DNA from 3 places in the Lysinibacillus sp. FSL K6-0057 genome. Region 2 is predicted to be linked to each of the others. Evidence: riboswitches for the same ligand, from Rfam matches in the RefSeq annotation. Region 2 holds a riboswitch; each other region holds the start of a gene.
The links. Region 2 has a riboswitch for cobalamin ahead of MHB40_RS15615 ((2Fe-2S) ferredoxin domain-containing protein). Riboswitches for the same ligand answer to the same signal wherever they lie in the genome.

Region 1: another riboswitch for cobalamin. It lies ahead of mmgD (citrate synthase); the one in region 2 lies ahead of MHB40_RS15615 ((2Fe-2S) ferredoxin domain-containing protein).
Region 3: another riboswitch for cobalamin. It lies ahead of MHB40_RS23180 (hypothetical protein); the one in region 2 lies ahead of MHB40_RS15615 ((2Fe-2S) ferredoxin domain-containing protein).

Annotation. Positions count from the first base shown of each region.
Region 1 is NZ_CP152047.1:2,542,793-2,547,627, reverse strand. It holds gene prpB (methylisocitrate lyase) at 1-95, opposite strand, end outside; gene prpD (2-methylcitrate dehydratase) at 160-1,593, opposite strand; gene mmgD (citrate synthase) at 1,692-2,813, opposite strand; cobalamin riboswitch at 3,005-3,201, opposite strand; gene MHB40_RS12445 (NUDIX hydrolase) at 3,449-3,934, shown strand; gene MHB40_RS12440 (hypothetical protein) at 3,990-4,271, opposite strand; gene MHB40_RS12435 (hypothetical protein) at 4,281-4,667, opposite strand; gene MHB40_RS12430 (DUF2089 domain-containing protein) at 4,681-4,835, opposite strand, start outside.
Region 2 is NZ_CP152047.1:3,120,597-3,125,431, forward strand. It holds gene cobJ (precorrin-3B C(17)-methyltransferase) at 1-1,465, opposite strand, end outside; gene MHB40_RS15615 ((2Fe-2S) ferredoxin domain-containing protein) at 1,470-1,841, opposite strand; cobalamin riboswitch at 1,987-2,169, opposite strand; cobalamin riboswitch at 2,422-2,607, shown strand; gene MHB40_RS15620 (energy-coupling factor ABC transporter permease) at 2,755-3,501, shown strand; gene MHB40_RS15625 (energy-coupling factor ABC transporter substrate-binding protein) at 3,505-3,777, shown strand; gene cbiQ (cobalt ECF transporter T component CbiQ) at 3,783-4,556, shown strand; gene MHB40_RS15635 (ATP-binding cassette domain-containing protein) at 4,553-4,835, shown strand, end outside.
Region 3 is NZ_CP152047.1:4,642,277-4,647,111, forward strand. It holds gene MHB40_RS23165 (MATE family efflux transporter) at 1-477, opposite strand, end outside; gene MHB40_RS23170 (tyrosine-protein phosphatase) at 612-1,379, opposite strand; gene MHB40_RS23175 (cobalamin-binding protein) at 1,525-2,475, opposite strand; gene MHB40_RS23180 (hypothetical protein) at 2,459-3,016, opposite strand; cobalamin riboswitch at 3,177-3,375, opposite strand; gene MHB40_RS23185 (glutathione peroxidase) at 3,524-4,069, opposite strand; gene MHB40_RS23190 (hypothetical protein) at 4,155-4,709, opposite strand; gene ytvI (sporulation integral membrane protein YtvI) at 4,800-4,835, shown strand, end outside.

The DNA of each region.
Region 1 (4,835 bases), 580 kb from region 2:
CCTGGTATTTGCAAAATCGTTGAACGATTAATGAGCGCTTTAAATTGCTCAGCCAGTTGTTTTTGTGTTATCGCTTCATTTACAATCCACGCCATCTATAAAAACCCCCTAATAATCAATGATGCCTCGCCATAAGTACGTCCAGAATCGCCTAGAAAGTTAAACAAATAAATTAACAAATTCATGGACGGCACTATTCTCAAGAAGCTCTTGATTAGCACAAACCTCATTAATTTTACGTAATTGTTTTTGTGAATAATGGGTACTGATGTTTTGCTGGAATTTATCAATGATTTGAGGGAATGCTTCCTCACGACGGAAACGGTGTCCTAAAGGATATTCACACTCAATAAGCTCAGATGATGTGCCGTCGTTGTAATAAACTTGAACAGCATTGGCAATCGAACGTTTTTCAGGATCTAGGTAATCGATTGTATATTGAGCGTTTTCCACAACCACCATTTTATTTCTTAACTCATCGATACGAGGATCTGCTGCCACATCATCTTCATAGTGATCTGCAATGATATCACCAAAGATAAGACCAATAGCTGTAATATATTGAAGGCAGTGATCGCGATCAGCTGGATTCAGAAGAGGTCCTTCCTTATCAATAATTCGTATTGCTGATTCATGTGTCGTAATTTGAATGCGTTCAATGTCCTGTAAACGATTTTTCACTTCATGGTGTAAATGAACGGCACATTCTGCAGCTGTTTGTGCATGGAATTCAGCTGGATAAGAAACCTTGAATAGTACATTTTCCATCACATAGGATGTCAGTGGTCTAGCAAGCTTTAATTCTTGTTTATTAAATAGAACGTCTTGGAATCCCCAGCCTGGTGCAGATAAGGCCGTTGCGTAGCCCATTTCGCCTTTCACAGCCATCATCGCTAATTGCACTGCTCTACTTGTTGCATCACCAGCAGCCCATGATTTTCTAGAACCTGTATTCGGTGCATGGCGATATGTTCGTAGGCTTGAATTATCAATCCAGGCATTGGACAATGCATTGACAATTTCCTGATGCGTGCCTCCTAATGCCTTTGTCACAACAGCTGTTGTTGCAATTTTGACAAACAGAACATGATCTAGCCCAACACGATTTAAGCTATTTTCGAGTGCTAAAATCCCTTGTATTTCATGTGCTTGAATCATCATTTCTAAAACATCTTTCACTTTAAGAGGCGCCTTACCCTCTGCCACACGCACGCGACTTAAATAATCTGCCACAGCTAATATGCCACCTAAATTATCAGATGGATGCCCCCATTCAGCCGCAAGCCAAGTATCGTTGTAATCTAACCAACGAATCATACACCCGATATTAAAAGCGCCTTTTACTGGATCAAGAACATAGGAAGTTCCAGGAACACGTGTACCATTAGGAACGACTGTGCCTGGTACTACTGGACCAAGAAGCTTCGTGCATTCAGGATATTGTAAGGCCAAAATGCCACAGCCTAAAGTATCCAATAGAACATAGCGTGCCGTTTCGTATGCCTCTTCACTTGTAATCTTTGTATTTAGTACATAATCCGCAATATCTGTAAGTAATTGATCTGTCTTTGTTATGTCATTTGTTTTAATCATCTATATCTTCCTTTCAAGGCTTAAGTTTGATATACTAGTTTGCTGATGGGCATTGGTCAGAATGCCCATTAGCTTTATGGCGAGTTGTTAAAACTTGATTATACCGACAGTTTTTCAAGGTTATGACGCTCGCCAATATAATTGACACGAGGTCTGAATAATCGATTATTGTCATGCTGCTCAATCACATGGGCACATAAGCCAATTGTTCGTGAGCCAAAGAAGATTGGCGTATAGATTTCAATCGGCAAACCAAGCATGTAGTACACGGGTGCTGCATAATAATCTAAATTTGGATACAACCCTTTCTCCTGTACCATCACTTTTTCACCAGCTTCACACATGTGATATAAGCGATCATCCCCTTGCTCTAAACATAATTTGTGCAAGGCTTCTTTCATAATTTGCGCTCTTGGGTCCATCTTTTTCATATAGACACGGTGGCCAAAGCCCATAATCTTTTCTTTATTTTGTAGCTTGTTTTTCAACAATGCTTCAAAGCCTTCTACTGTTTTGGCTTCAAGAAGCATGTACATGACTGCCTCGTTAGCCCCTCCATGTAAATTCCCTTTCAACGATGCGACAGCTCCCGTTAAAGCGCCATACAAATCAGATTGTGTAGAAGCAATGACACGAGCCGCAAATGTTGAATTTGGCATCTCATGCTCACTATATAAAACGAGTGACTGATCAAAAATTTCTTCTTCTAACGCAGTTGGCTTTCTGCCCGTAATCATGTAATAAAAATTGGCACTATAGGAAAGTTGACTATCCGGCTCGACAACCTCTTGTCCATTTAATACACGATAGCTATTTGCTACGATGTTGGGCATACCTCCTAAAAGTCTATATGCTCGCGATAAATTCATTTCAGTCGAACGATCATTGATGTGCTGATCAAAGCCTGCTAAAGCGGAAATTCCTGTTCTAAGCCCATCCATCGCATGTGTTTCATTGGGCAATAGCTTGAAAATTTGAAATAGCTCTTGAGGAACCTGATAATGAGCTTTCAATTTGTCCTGTAGATCAGCCTGTTGCTCGGTAGTTGGTATTTCTCCATGCAGCAATAAGTAAACAATATCTAAATACGAATATCGCTGAGATAATTCAATCAAGTCATAGCCTCGAATAACTATTTGACTTCCTACAGTGTCTAAAAAAGATAGCTTTGTTTCAGCGGCAATGATTCCATCAAGACCTGGTGAATAATTTAACTCCATTTAATGACAGCCCCTTTGTTTAATTATTCTTGTAAGCGTTACCATTCAAACACGACAGAACAACAAAAAAACAACTCCTATCCCTTTCTAGAAGTTGTTAATCTACAAAAGCATGACAGACCAAAAAAACAGTGAATTTACATGAATTCACAATCATGCAGTAGCTAACACCTCCCTATCCTCGTAGGTCAATTGATGCTTTTTTTCGTGGCAGGTCTCCTGACTTATGATCAACGCTCCCATAACACCTTCCCATTTTGACAAACAAAACAGTGGCTTTGTTTTCGAGCTCCTAAATACAGTTGCGGGACAGTGTTGGACTCTCACCAACTTCCCTTTTAATCAAATAGAATCAGCTCCCATTTGAACCACCAAAATTTAGCATATTCAATTTGTCTTTTTACCTTAACATAGAGTTTTCAAAACAATCAATATAGGTAAAATTCAGAAAAGACTGATTATAAAAAGCTATTTTTCATCTTTGATGAACTATTCTGCGTTTTTTAGCAATATTTTGTACAAAAAAAGATTGTGCATCTATCCCAATACATCCAATTTTAAGCATTACAAGGAAAATAGAGGTTTTTAAAGGAAGAAAGGCGAATCGTTTCTTATGATCTATAGGAGGGACCAATATGGGATATATTACAGAGTTAAGGAAATACATCGGTAGTAGACCAATTATCAGTATTGGGGCGACCATTCTTGTGGGTAACGATGACAAGCAAATTCTCTTTCAACATCGATCAGATACGTTGGATTGGGGATTACCTGGCGGTGCATTGGAACTAAAAGAAACGTTAGAGGAAGCTGCTGCTCGTGAGCTTCATGAAGAAACAGGACTTGTAGCGAATGAATTTGACTTGGTGGGTGTTTTTTCAGGGCCAGATTATTATTTCCAATATCCAAATGGGGATGAGGTCTATACAGTTATTCATCTTTATATTGCGAAAAATGTAAGGGGTATATTGGAGATGAAGGATGATGAGAGCTTGAAACTTACCTATTTCAGTAAAAATGAGCTACCAGATCAACTTGAGAAAAGAACGAAACTGCTATTAAACAATCTGGAAGATACATTGTGGGATTTAGGTAGTTCTTTTGCAAAGGATATTCTTTAAATAACAAAGAGCATGCTTTTTATTCAAACATGCTCTAATCATTCTTTCTTGGGTATTATAGTCTAACCTTAACCTCAGTACCGTCCTGAGCTTTGACATCGACTAGCACGAGCCCTTTATAATTTTGTAGCTCCTTGATAATCGGCTTGAGCATTTCTTTGTCGATGAGCGGAAAGGTAAAGTCTATTTTCTTTTGATCGAAGTATGCCTTTGTCCACTTATTAACTTGTTGCTGAATCCATTTGGAAGTTAAAATGGAGAGGACAATGGTTAACACAGCATAGGGAACAGGGACAGTAAAGCGAACGTCTTTTGCTTTCACTTTTACATGCATCATTCGTCGCCTCTATTCAATGAAGACTGCAACGGTATCTCCGTTTGCCGATTTTATATCTACAATTTGTCCATCTAGTTCATTTTCGATCGCTTCAAGAAGAAGATTGATGTCGATATCTTTCACGTATTTTTCCGATTGTGGAATACTCGCTGCGATGCTGTGTCCAGCCATGAGTACGGCTTTGACAAGTTTAATCGGCAAATTCACCGTGACATTATCATTTTCGGTGGATACAACACGGACCTTTAATGTTTTATCTAAATACTTTGTTTTTTCCACAAATTTGTTTCCTGATTCCTCTTTCTGTTGTAACACTTGAATCAGCTCTGAACCTTTATCCGCATCAATTTTCCCCTCTTGAATCATGGTTAACACTTTCGTAATTTCCTCTTTCATGGTCTATTCCTCCCTATTCGTCTTTTAAAAGCTTTATGGCTTCATCCGTTGTGATTTCACCATTTTCCAACATGCTTACAATTTTTTTCTCGTCTACTTCATTTTTCTTCTTTTGAGCATAGCCAAGGGATGAAATAATGTCGTTTAGCTTGCCTCGAACTGTTGGAT
Region 2 (4,835 bases):
GAGCCGTACGACCAACTGGCTTTGCTCCAATAAAGACATCAAATTTACTTTTACGGTAGACGATGCCAATATCATCAAATACAGCTCGATAACAGGCCATACCACAGCCATTAAAGCCAATATTTAATGTTTTCGGTAAAGACATGCCACCAAGTTTTTCTTGTATTTCTTCGGCGTATGGTATCGAATCAGCCTTTTCACCATAGCAAAAATCACAAGCCTTCAGAGATAGCACATCACCAATCGGTGCTAATAAAAAGCCTACTTCCTGCAATTTCTCTGTGATCTGTTCAGGGGCAGTCGTTGGTATTTTCAAATGGATTTGATGATCTGGTGTATATTCCATCGTCCCCTCTTCCCCAACGACCTCTGCTAACGTCAGCATTTGCTGAGGAGTAAAAAACTTATTGGCCACACCTGGGCTCACTGCTAATTCAAAAATAGATTCTATTTTTTGCTGTACAAGCTTCGGTGTTACGTTGACTGCGTTTGTCCCTTTCACCATTGCGAGTGCCGCTGTAGCCATTTCAAGTGCTGTTTTTTTCGGCTTTGGCGTAGCGGCTATACTGGGTTTATTAAAGCGCCCTGCATTAGGATCAGCTGTAAAGTCATTTCTTGCTGTTCCTGTCTCTTGATTCATTGCCCAAGGTTCATTTTCTTCACGCAAACGTTGATGTGGACGTAATGGTTGTTTTTCTTCCCCCAGGGTATATTTACGTTGGTAACCGCGTGGCGTAATCATCTTATTGTCATAGAAAAATGTTGATGAATTCCCGATAATGACAGTTGTCAGCATACCAATATCATGTTCTAGCATTTCTGCTAGCGTTGTCATGGTCACTTCTTGACGTTCTCGATACGCACTTTTCACAAGCCCTACTGGTGTGTCTGGCGAACGATATTCTAAGAGAATTCGCTGAGCTTCGACAATTTGTCTTGTACGGCGACCACTTTTAGGATTGTATAATGCGATGACAAAATCTGCCATAGCAGCTGCCTCGACACGCTTTGCAATCAAATTCCAAGGTGTTAGATGGTCACTTAAACTGATTGTACAAGCATCATGCATAATGGGTGCACCAAGTATGCTCGCACATGAATTAATCGCAGAAATACCAGGAACAATTTCTACTTCAATTCCTGTTGCTTCTGTCCAGCCTAGCTCGATTAACACCTCATACACTAATCCCGCCATGCCATAAACGCCTGCATCACCACTCGAAATCACCGAGACAATGCTCCCTGCCTCTGCTTGACGAACGGCTTCCTGCGCACGGGACACCTCTTCTGTCATGCCTGTGCTAACAATCGATTTCGCACTAACTAAATCTTGAATCAGCTCTACATAGGTTTTGTAGCCTATAATCATATCACTTTGTTGTAAAGCTTCTACTGCACGTGTCGTAATATGCTTAAAATCTCCAGGTCCAAAGCCTACTACGAAAATTTTTCCTTTTTGCGCCATGTTGTTACCCCTCTTTCACCTTTTCGATCCCTTTAATGGCTGTTGTTTGAGCAGTACGCTGTAATGTACCTTCACGAAGTGTAAAGACATGTTCGTTGTATAAGGATTCATGATGTAAATCTTGTACTAGTGTCCTAGCATGCTCTGTTGATGGCACACGATACCAATTCCCTTGAGGGTAGGCGATTACCACACAGGCATCCTTGCATCGTCCATTACAGCGCGTTCTTGTCGTATGTATTTCTTGATCGAGTGCTTGTCGCTGTATTTCATCTCGAATGGCTAAGGTAATTTCCTCACCATCCTTATTCATGCAACTACTGCCATTGCAAATAAAGAGATGTGTTTTCATCCCCTCTAAATTCCATGTTGTCATCTTCTGTCTCCCCTCATTTGCTTTCTGGAAAAAGAAAAACCTTTACTCTAAATCGAAGAGTAAAGGTTTTGTAGAAGCCAAATAAAAACGAATAGCATGAAATAAAGGTACTCGCTTCCGCTTCAACTTCTCCCTCCGAAAAGTTTGCATGCACAATCAAATAAGCAGGTTTCCTGACTTAAGCTTCATTTTACAGTCGCACCTTCCCAAGTTTGCACCAGTGGCTTTGCGATTTCATCAGCTATTACAGTAGCGGGGGCTGTATTGGATTTTCACCAATTTCCCTATTATCTCGAGCTATTCGAGCACTTATTGACGTTTTATATGAAATTTTTATTAGTATTTTAAATAGAAAACTGTCTTAATCATATCTTATTATTTTAAAATTTCAATATTTCTTTAAAAATTTATGACAAATTTATCAATTTTGAAGTGAACTGGGGTATAAAATTTATACAATATCCATCATTAGCACAATGAATATTATCAGAATATTCGCCGTTGACCTTTAATTAAAAAAATTTTATAAAAAGGTATAGCATATTTATGGAAAATCATGTTACACTTTGTCGTGAAATCTCACAATTGAATGTTTTTCGGTGTAAAATGCTTGCCATTTTGCTTAAAAGGGAAGCCGGTTTGAGTCCGGCGCGGTCCCGCCACTGTAATAGGGAGCTTTATAGAATATGTCACTGTCCAACGGATGGGAAGACCTATAAAGTATTGAACTAGAGCCAGGAGACCTGCCGAAAAATAGGTGATCGTTTCAGCCTACGAGGATAGGTGTGCGGCTTAGCAGATGAGAATGTTATTTGCTTTTTTAGCTATGCACTTTTCCACCAACGGAGAAGTGCTTTTTTATTTACGCACGCTACATTCTAAAAATCTATTAATTAGTTAGGAGGAAAGCTTTTTGAAATTTTCATGGTGGAAACTTAGTTATTTTTTATTGGCCTTTTTAATTGTGCCAAAACGTGCCTTTGCGATGCATATCATGGAAGGTTTTTTACCAATCGAATGGGCGATTTTTTGGTGGGTTATTTCTATTCCTTTTATCGTTCTAGGATTGCGTTCTATTCGCAAAACAATTGAAGAAAATCCTGAAACAAAGATGCTTTTAGGGCTTTCAGGAGCCTTTGCTTTTGTGCTATCTGCCTTAAAAATCCCTTCTGTTACAGGTAGCTGCTCTCACCCAACTGGTGTTGGACTTGGGACAGTTCTCTTTGGCCCTCTAGCCATGAGTGTAATTGGAACAATCGTTTTATTATTCCAATCTTTATTATTAGCACATGGAGGAATCACGACTTTAGGGGCGAACGCCTTTTCGATGGCTATTGTAGGTCCTTTTATTGCTTACTTTGTCTTTAAAGGAGCACAAAAAGTAGGTTTGTCATTTTCACTAGCCGTATTTTTCGCAGCTATGCTTGGTGATTTAGGTACATATGTTGTGACTTCTGTACAACTAGCACTAGCCTTCCCTTCAGAAGTTGGAGGCTTTATGGCATCCTTTACAAAGTTTGCAGGTATTTTTGCTTTAACTCAAATTCCTTTAGCGGTGAGTGAAGGGATTTTAACGGTCATTGTGATGAATTTCTTGAAAAAATACAATATTAGCGAATTAAAAACTTTACGTGTTTTCTCAACAAAGGAGGCACATTAACAGATGAAAAAAAATTTATTGTTATTAGCAATTGTTGTGTTGTTAGCCATCATTCCATTGTTCATACAAAAAGGTGCTGAATTTGGTGGTGCTGATGGAGAGGCAGAAGCAGCCATTGGTGAAATCAATGCGGAATATGAACCATGGTTCGAAAGCCTATGGGAGCCACCAAGCGGTGAAATCGAAAGCTTATTATTCGTGCTACAGGCAGCTATTGGAGCTGGCTTTATTGGCTACTTCATCGGCTATATGCGTGGCAAACATAAAGAAGGTTAACCATTATGTTACTCATTGATAAGTATGCCTATCTTAATAAGCTAGCGTCTGTTCATCCGCTAGAAAAAATGATATTTTCACTTGGACTACTTCTCATAACGCTCATCTTGAGAGATGAACGACTTTCACTCATTACATTTTTTGTAATGAGTGCTTTTATCATTTTAGGTGCAAAAATTCCGCTTACATACTATGCCAAGTTATTATTGCTACCTGGTTTTTTCTTATTCACAAGTCTCGTATCTATTTTACTTTCCATTACACCGTCAACCAATGCACTACCTGCCCATATTTGGTCTTATACATGGACGAATTGGACTGTTTTCATTGGGAACGCAAGTGTGCTATTAGCGCAGCAGCTGTTCTTTGTCGTTCTGGGCAGTATTAGTTGTTTATACTTTTTAATTCTAACCACTTCTGTACAAGGAATATGTTATGTGCTACGACAATGGCGACTCCCCTCTTTATTGGTTGAGCTCGTCGAACTAACTTATCGTTTTATTTTTATGTTTTTAGAAAGTATGCAAAATATCCATCTAGCCCAGCAAGCGCGTCTCGGCTACCATTCACCGATGCAATGGCTACGCTCTGTCTCCATGCTCATTGTGGCATTATTTGTGGAAATGTTTCAACGTAGTCGGGAGCTCAACAATGCCATGCAATCACGTGGTGGCGAGGCCGTCTACTGGCAAGAGATGGGCTCCTATAGCAAGAAAAATTGGCTAGGCATGGCAGCAATATTACTAGTCCTCATCGTATATGGAGGGTATTTCACATGACAGCATTTTATTTTGAACTCAACCAATTATCATATGCCTATGCAGATGGTACGAAAGCGTTGTCAGATATTACATTAGACATTCCAAAAGGGAAAAAAATCGCCATACTCGGGCATAATGGCGCAGGAAAATCGACTTTGTTTCAGCATCTTAATGGTATTTTGAAACCTACAGCTGGGACGATTTTATTCGAAGGCAACGGACTAGAATATAGTGGAAAAGCTTTAAAAATTCTACGTCAGCAGGTAGGCATTGTCTTTCAAAATGCAGATCATCAGC
Region 3 (4,835 bases), 1.5 Mb from region 2:
TGTCCAACCATGAACACGAATAATTGCAGCAAGTGCATTAATAATTGCCTGTAGGAAAATAAAACTCCCAATGATGACTAAGTAACTTTGTGCATAGTGGAGTACTTCTCCCTGCAAGTTCATCATCGTCATCAAATGTCTCGCAAAGAAGAAAAATAAAATACTCATTAAAAGTCCAACGACCAAATTCATTGTGACCGCTAACGCCGATATCTTCGCTGCTTCAAAAAAGCGTCTTGAACCTAAATACTGTGAAACAACAATAGATGCACCATTGCCCACTACTTCCAGTATCAAGATAGCTATATGGATATATTGATTGGCTGCACCTACTCCTGATACAGCATTATCTGATAAAGCACTGAGCATAAAAGTATCGGCTAGTCCCATCAACATAAATAGAAATACTTCTAAGAAGATAGGCCATGTTAAATGGAATAGACTTAACTTATTTGTCTCTTTAATTGTGTCTGCCAATACTTTCACTTCTCCTATATTTTCTTAAAAATCTATTGTATCTTATCACAAATTTTCAGACTGTAAAGAGGTTTATAGGAAGACAGCGCTTCCACGTAAAAAATCCCTTTCACTTAAGTGTGAAAGGGGCCATTTTAAATTAAGCAATAGGATTGCAATTGCTCTCGTTTTTCAATTGTTAGGCCAAACTCCTGCTCTAAAAACCCAGTCTTTGAACCATAATGGCGATCCATAGCTTCCAATGCTGCTTGTAAATAGTCTTCGCGAGCGGACATTAATGCATAAAATTGCTGTAGCTCTTGGTCATTATACTGATGCTGAATAGCCTGAACCATTCTTTCTACCATTGGACGTAAATGTATATTCGTATCTAAATAGTCTTCCATAATCGTCTCCTCAGGGACATCTAAAGCTAGCAATATAAGGGCCCCTCCTATCCCTGTTCGGTCTTTTCCGACTGCACAATGATGAACAAGTCCTAAATTATCAGGGTTTTGAATAGTTAGCATTAACTCTTTAAATGAAGGATTATTAAACGGCATTTGTGCATAAAAATCCCGGAACATTTCAGGGCTCACTACTTTATAGAAATCTCTCCCCCCAGCATTTGTAGGCATTTCAAAAGAATGATTGCCCTTCGCTGGAATTTGAATATATTGAGCGTGTGAGAACACAGGGTTAGGATTATGATACGCCTCACTGTTATCACGATAATCAAAAATGGTTTTAATCCCTAACGTTTCAAATAGCTCTTTATCCGCCAGTGTCATTTTCCCAAGAGCTGCTGAGCGGTAAAATAAACCGTTCTTTACCCTACGTCCATCACTTGTCTTATACCCACCCATGTCTCGGAAATTATAGACTGCCTCAAATGGAATCGCCTTTGTCTCTAATTGTTCCAATCACTACACCTCCTAAAATGATCGAGCATACTTACTTTTATTTTAAAGAACAAACTAAATTAATTCCAATTTTCACGCTAGGTAATAATTAAAACCACATCAAAAATGCTAGCTGAAAGGCTTACAGCTAGCATGGAAACATTTCTTATTTAAATAACTCTGGATATACAGCCTTCGCTACTAATTCTACAGCTTCACCGATACGTGGACCAGGTCGATTCGAGATATCTGTATCAAGAGATAATACCGCTTTGTTTTGAATAGCTGTCACAGTATTCCAACCATCACGCGCAAGAATTTCTCCTATTGGATCTTCTGTATAGTTTACTGTCGTTAAAATAACGTCTGGGTTTTTCGCAATCACATCTTCCTCAGAAACTTGCGCCCAACTATTCAATTCAGAAAAAACATTATTAACATTAGCTGCATCTAGTATTTCTTGTTGGAAAGTGCTAGAGCCCGCTGTATAAATGTCTGGCTTAGGGCTAACCTCTAAATAAACATTTTTCGGCGTCTTTACGTCTTTCACCTTCGTTTGTACTTCAGCAATTTTCGCTTTAATCTCTTCGTTTAATTTACTTCCTTGATCAGCAACATCCATCACAGCAGCAATTTGTTCGATATCTCCATAAACATCATCGAAAGTAGTCGCAGATTGAATAACAAACACTTTAATTCCTGCATCTTCAAGCGGCTTTAGTGCATCCTTATCACCGATTGTATAAGCAATGACAACATCTGGCTTTAACGCTAAAATTCGTTCACTGTTAAAATTCGTAGTATCAGAGACACGTTCAATTTTTTGTGCTTCCTCTGGGTAAGTATCGTACTCAGTTGCCCCTACAATTTTATCGCCAACACCTAGAGCAAACAAGATTTCAGTATTACTTGGTTGTAATGATACAACTGTTTTTGGAACTTCATTAAATTCTATTTCAACACCACGGTCATCTGTCACTTTATAGCTTGTTTTCTCTGTGTGTTGTGTATCCTGTGAAGCATCTTTGTTTTTTGTATCTTCAGCAGTGCCACAGCCTGCTAACATCAGTGCAAGTAAGAGCACTGATAGCCATTGGAATTTAAATACTTTCTTCATTATTATTCTCCTTTTTCTTTTTCATTGGGTATGATTTACTAATAAATGGTATTTCAGCTATTCCTGTTTGCTGATTCATAAAAACAGCCATGACAAAACATACATTAGCTAATAAGCCAAGGTAATCGAAAAGAATAGCAGGAACCGCTCGTTCTTCTGATACTTTGTGTAAGGTACGATATGATTTTTTTGCTTCACTGCGGCAAAGATGTAAAGCAGCAGCGGCCTCAGTTCCTTGAGGTAAAACAAAACTTTGAATCTCTTCCTTCACATGACCAACGTAAAAGTCATAACGCTCACTTAACCAAGATAAATCCTCTTCAGTTACTGCTAGTTTTCCACGAACTGAGCCATTGACATGATAAGCCATAGGTAAAATAAGCATTAAATCCTCTTCAACAACTTGAATATCCTCTTTTTTTACTGCAGCTAATGCAACTCCTAGATGTGTTGTGAGGCTATCCGTTCGAATTTCAAAATCGACCGTTGAAGCTTTCTCACGCATAAATGGATAACAAGAATAACGTGCATCTTTTTTCACTTGCTGTCCCCCCTACTTTCTATAATGAAAAATTCTTACATGAAAGGCATAAAAAAAGCCGCTCCTTTTGCAAAGGAACGACAAAAATAACATAATGATCGCCATCAAGCTCGACTTAGCCTATGTTTTTGCCGTATATCCTCCTAGCTTCCGAGAAGTTTTTATACGTTCAAATAAAGGTCGGTCTCCTGGCTTGTACAGTTCATTACATGAAACGAATGAGTTATAAAGAACCTTCCCATCTTCTTTGAGACAGTGGTAAATCTTTATAATGGCTGTACTTACAGTTGCGGAAACAGCTCCGGTTTTTCACCGGATTCCCGATTATGCTAACTAGCACCTTTATTCTGCAAGAATAATTCATTTGTAAAGCAGTTTATCATATATGATTCAGAAAAAATAGTTGTGCTGCGCATGGATAACTTTAAACATCCAGCAATATTTCTACTTTAAGAGAAAATTTAAAACCATTTTATAAGTTTTTACATTATTAAAAAAATTTATAGACTATAATAGTGTTTCAATTGCCTGTTCGATATCGAGCTGAGAATCTGTTGGCTCAAAGCGTGCGACAGTCTTACCACCAGCATCTACTAGAAACTTTGTAAAGTTCCAGCGAATATTACGACCATCTAAAAAGCTTGGGGCAAGTTGAACAATTGCTTCAGCAAGCATTTTCTCTTGCATACTTGCCTTACCAAATTCTCGAAAATTCGCTTCATGCTTTAAATAATTAAAGAGTGGATGTGTAGCCTCACCATTCACCTGTACAAGCTCAAAAATCGGGAATGTGACTCCATAGTTCACCTTGCAAAGATGCTTAGTTTCCTCCCCATCTTCAGGATTTTGATGACCAAATTGATCACAGGGGAAGCCAAGGACTACAAAATTTTCTTTCCCATATTTATCATACATTTTTTGTAAATCTTCAAATTGATATGTAAATCGGCATTGATTTGCCGTGTTAACAATTAACATTGTTTTTCCACGATATGTTTCCATCGATAAAATTTCACCATTAGGCTTCCGTACTAGATAATTATAAATGCTCATGCCATAACCCCTTATAGTTTTTCGTTTATTATAGTTGACTAGTCAACAGATCATCAAAGAATTTGCCCAAAAAAACACCATCTCGCTACTTTGAACGGATGGCTGACTTATACTTCTTTTTATATTTAGCATCTTGCTCTTCATTAATTAAACGATGGGCAATGTCTAATAATTTCGAGTCATTTGTTTGATCATATAGCTTTTTAAATGACATAATAATATCCTGTCGAATGAGAGATGGCTGCTTTTCATCTATACATGTTTGAAATCTTTTAGCTAGATATGACACAACCAGATCTCTTTGTACCTGTCCTGCTTGCCCAATTTTCCAAATTGCTTGTAATGCATGCCTTGCTGTGACGGATTGTTCGTCATAAGTCACAGCCCAAATCTTTAAGAAATCCTCCAATACCCTTTCTTCTGGATCACTTTTTGCAGCTAAAGCGCATAAAATTTGTGCAGCACGTGCACGAGAATATCCATTTTTGTATGTAAGTGCTTTTATTAGCTGTTCCCAAACTGCATATGTCCAATCTACGGGTTCCTGCATAATCTTCAATAATTCCTCGTAAGATTCATATTGAATATCGCGATCATGCTCTGTTAGATTATTAAAAAGTTGCAGAATCTCTTTTTCCATAATTTATCCCTACCTTTATTGTTTCAGAACGTAATAAAATTTGATTTATGGTACACTTAACTTAATTTTTTTCGCAAAGAAGGTGAGTTTATGAATAAATTTAATGCTAGGAAATTGATTTTTCGG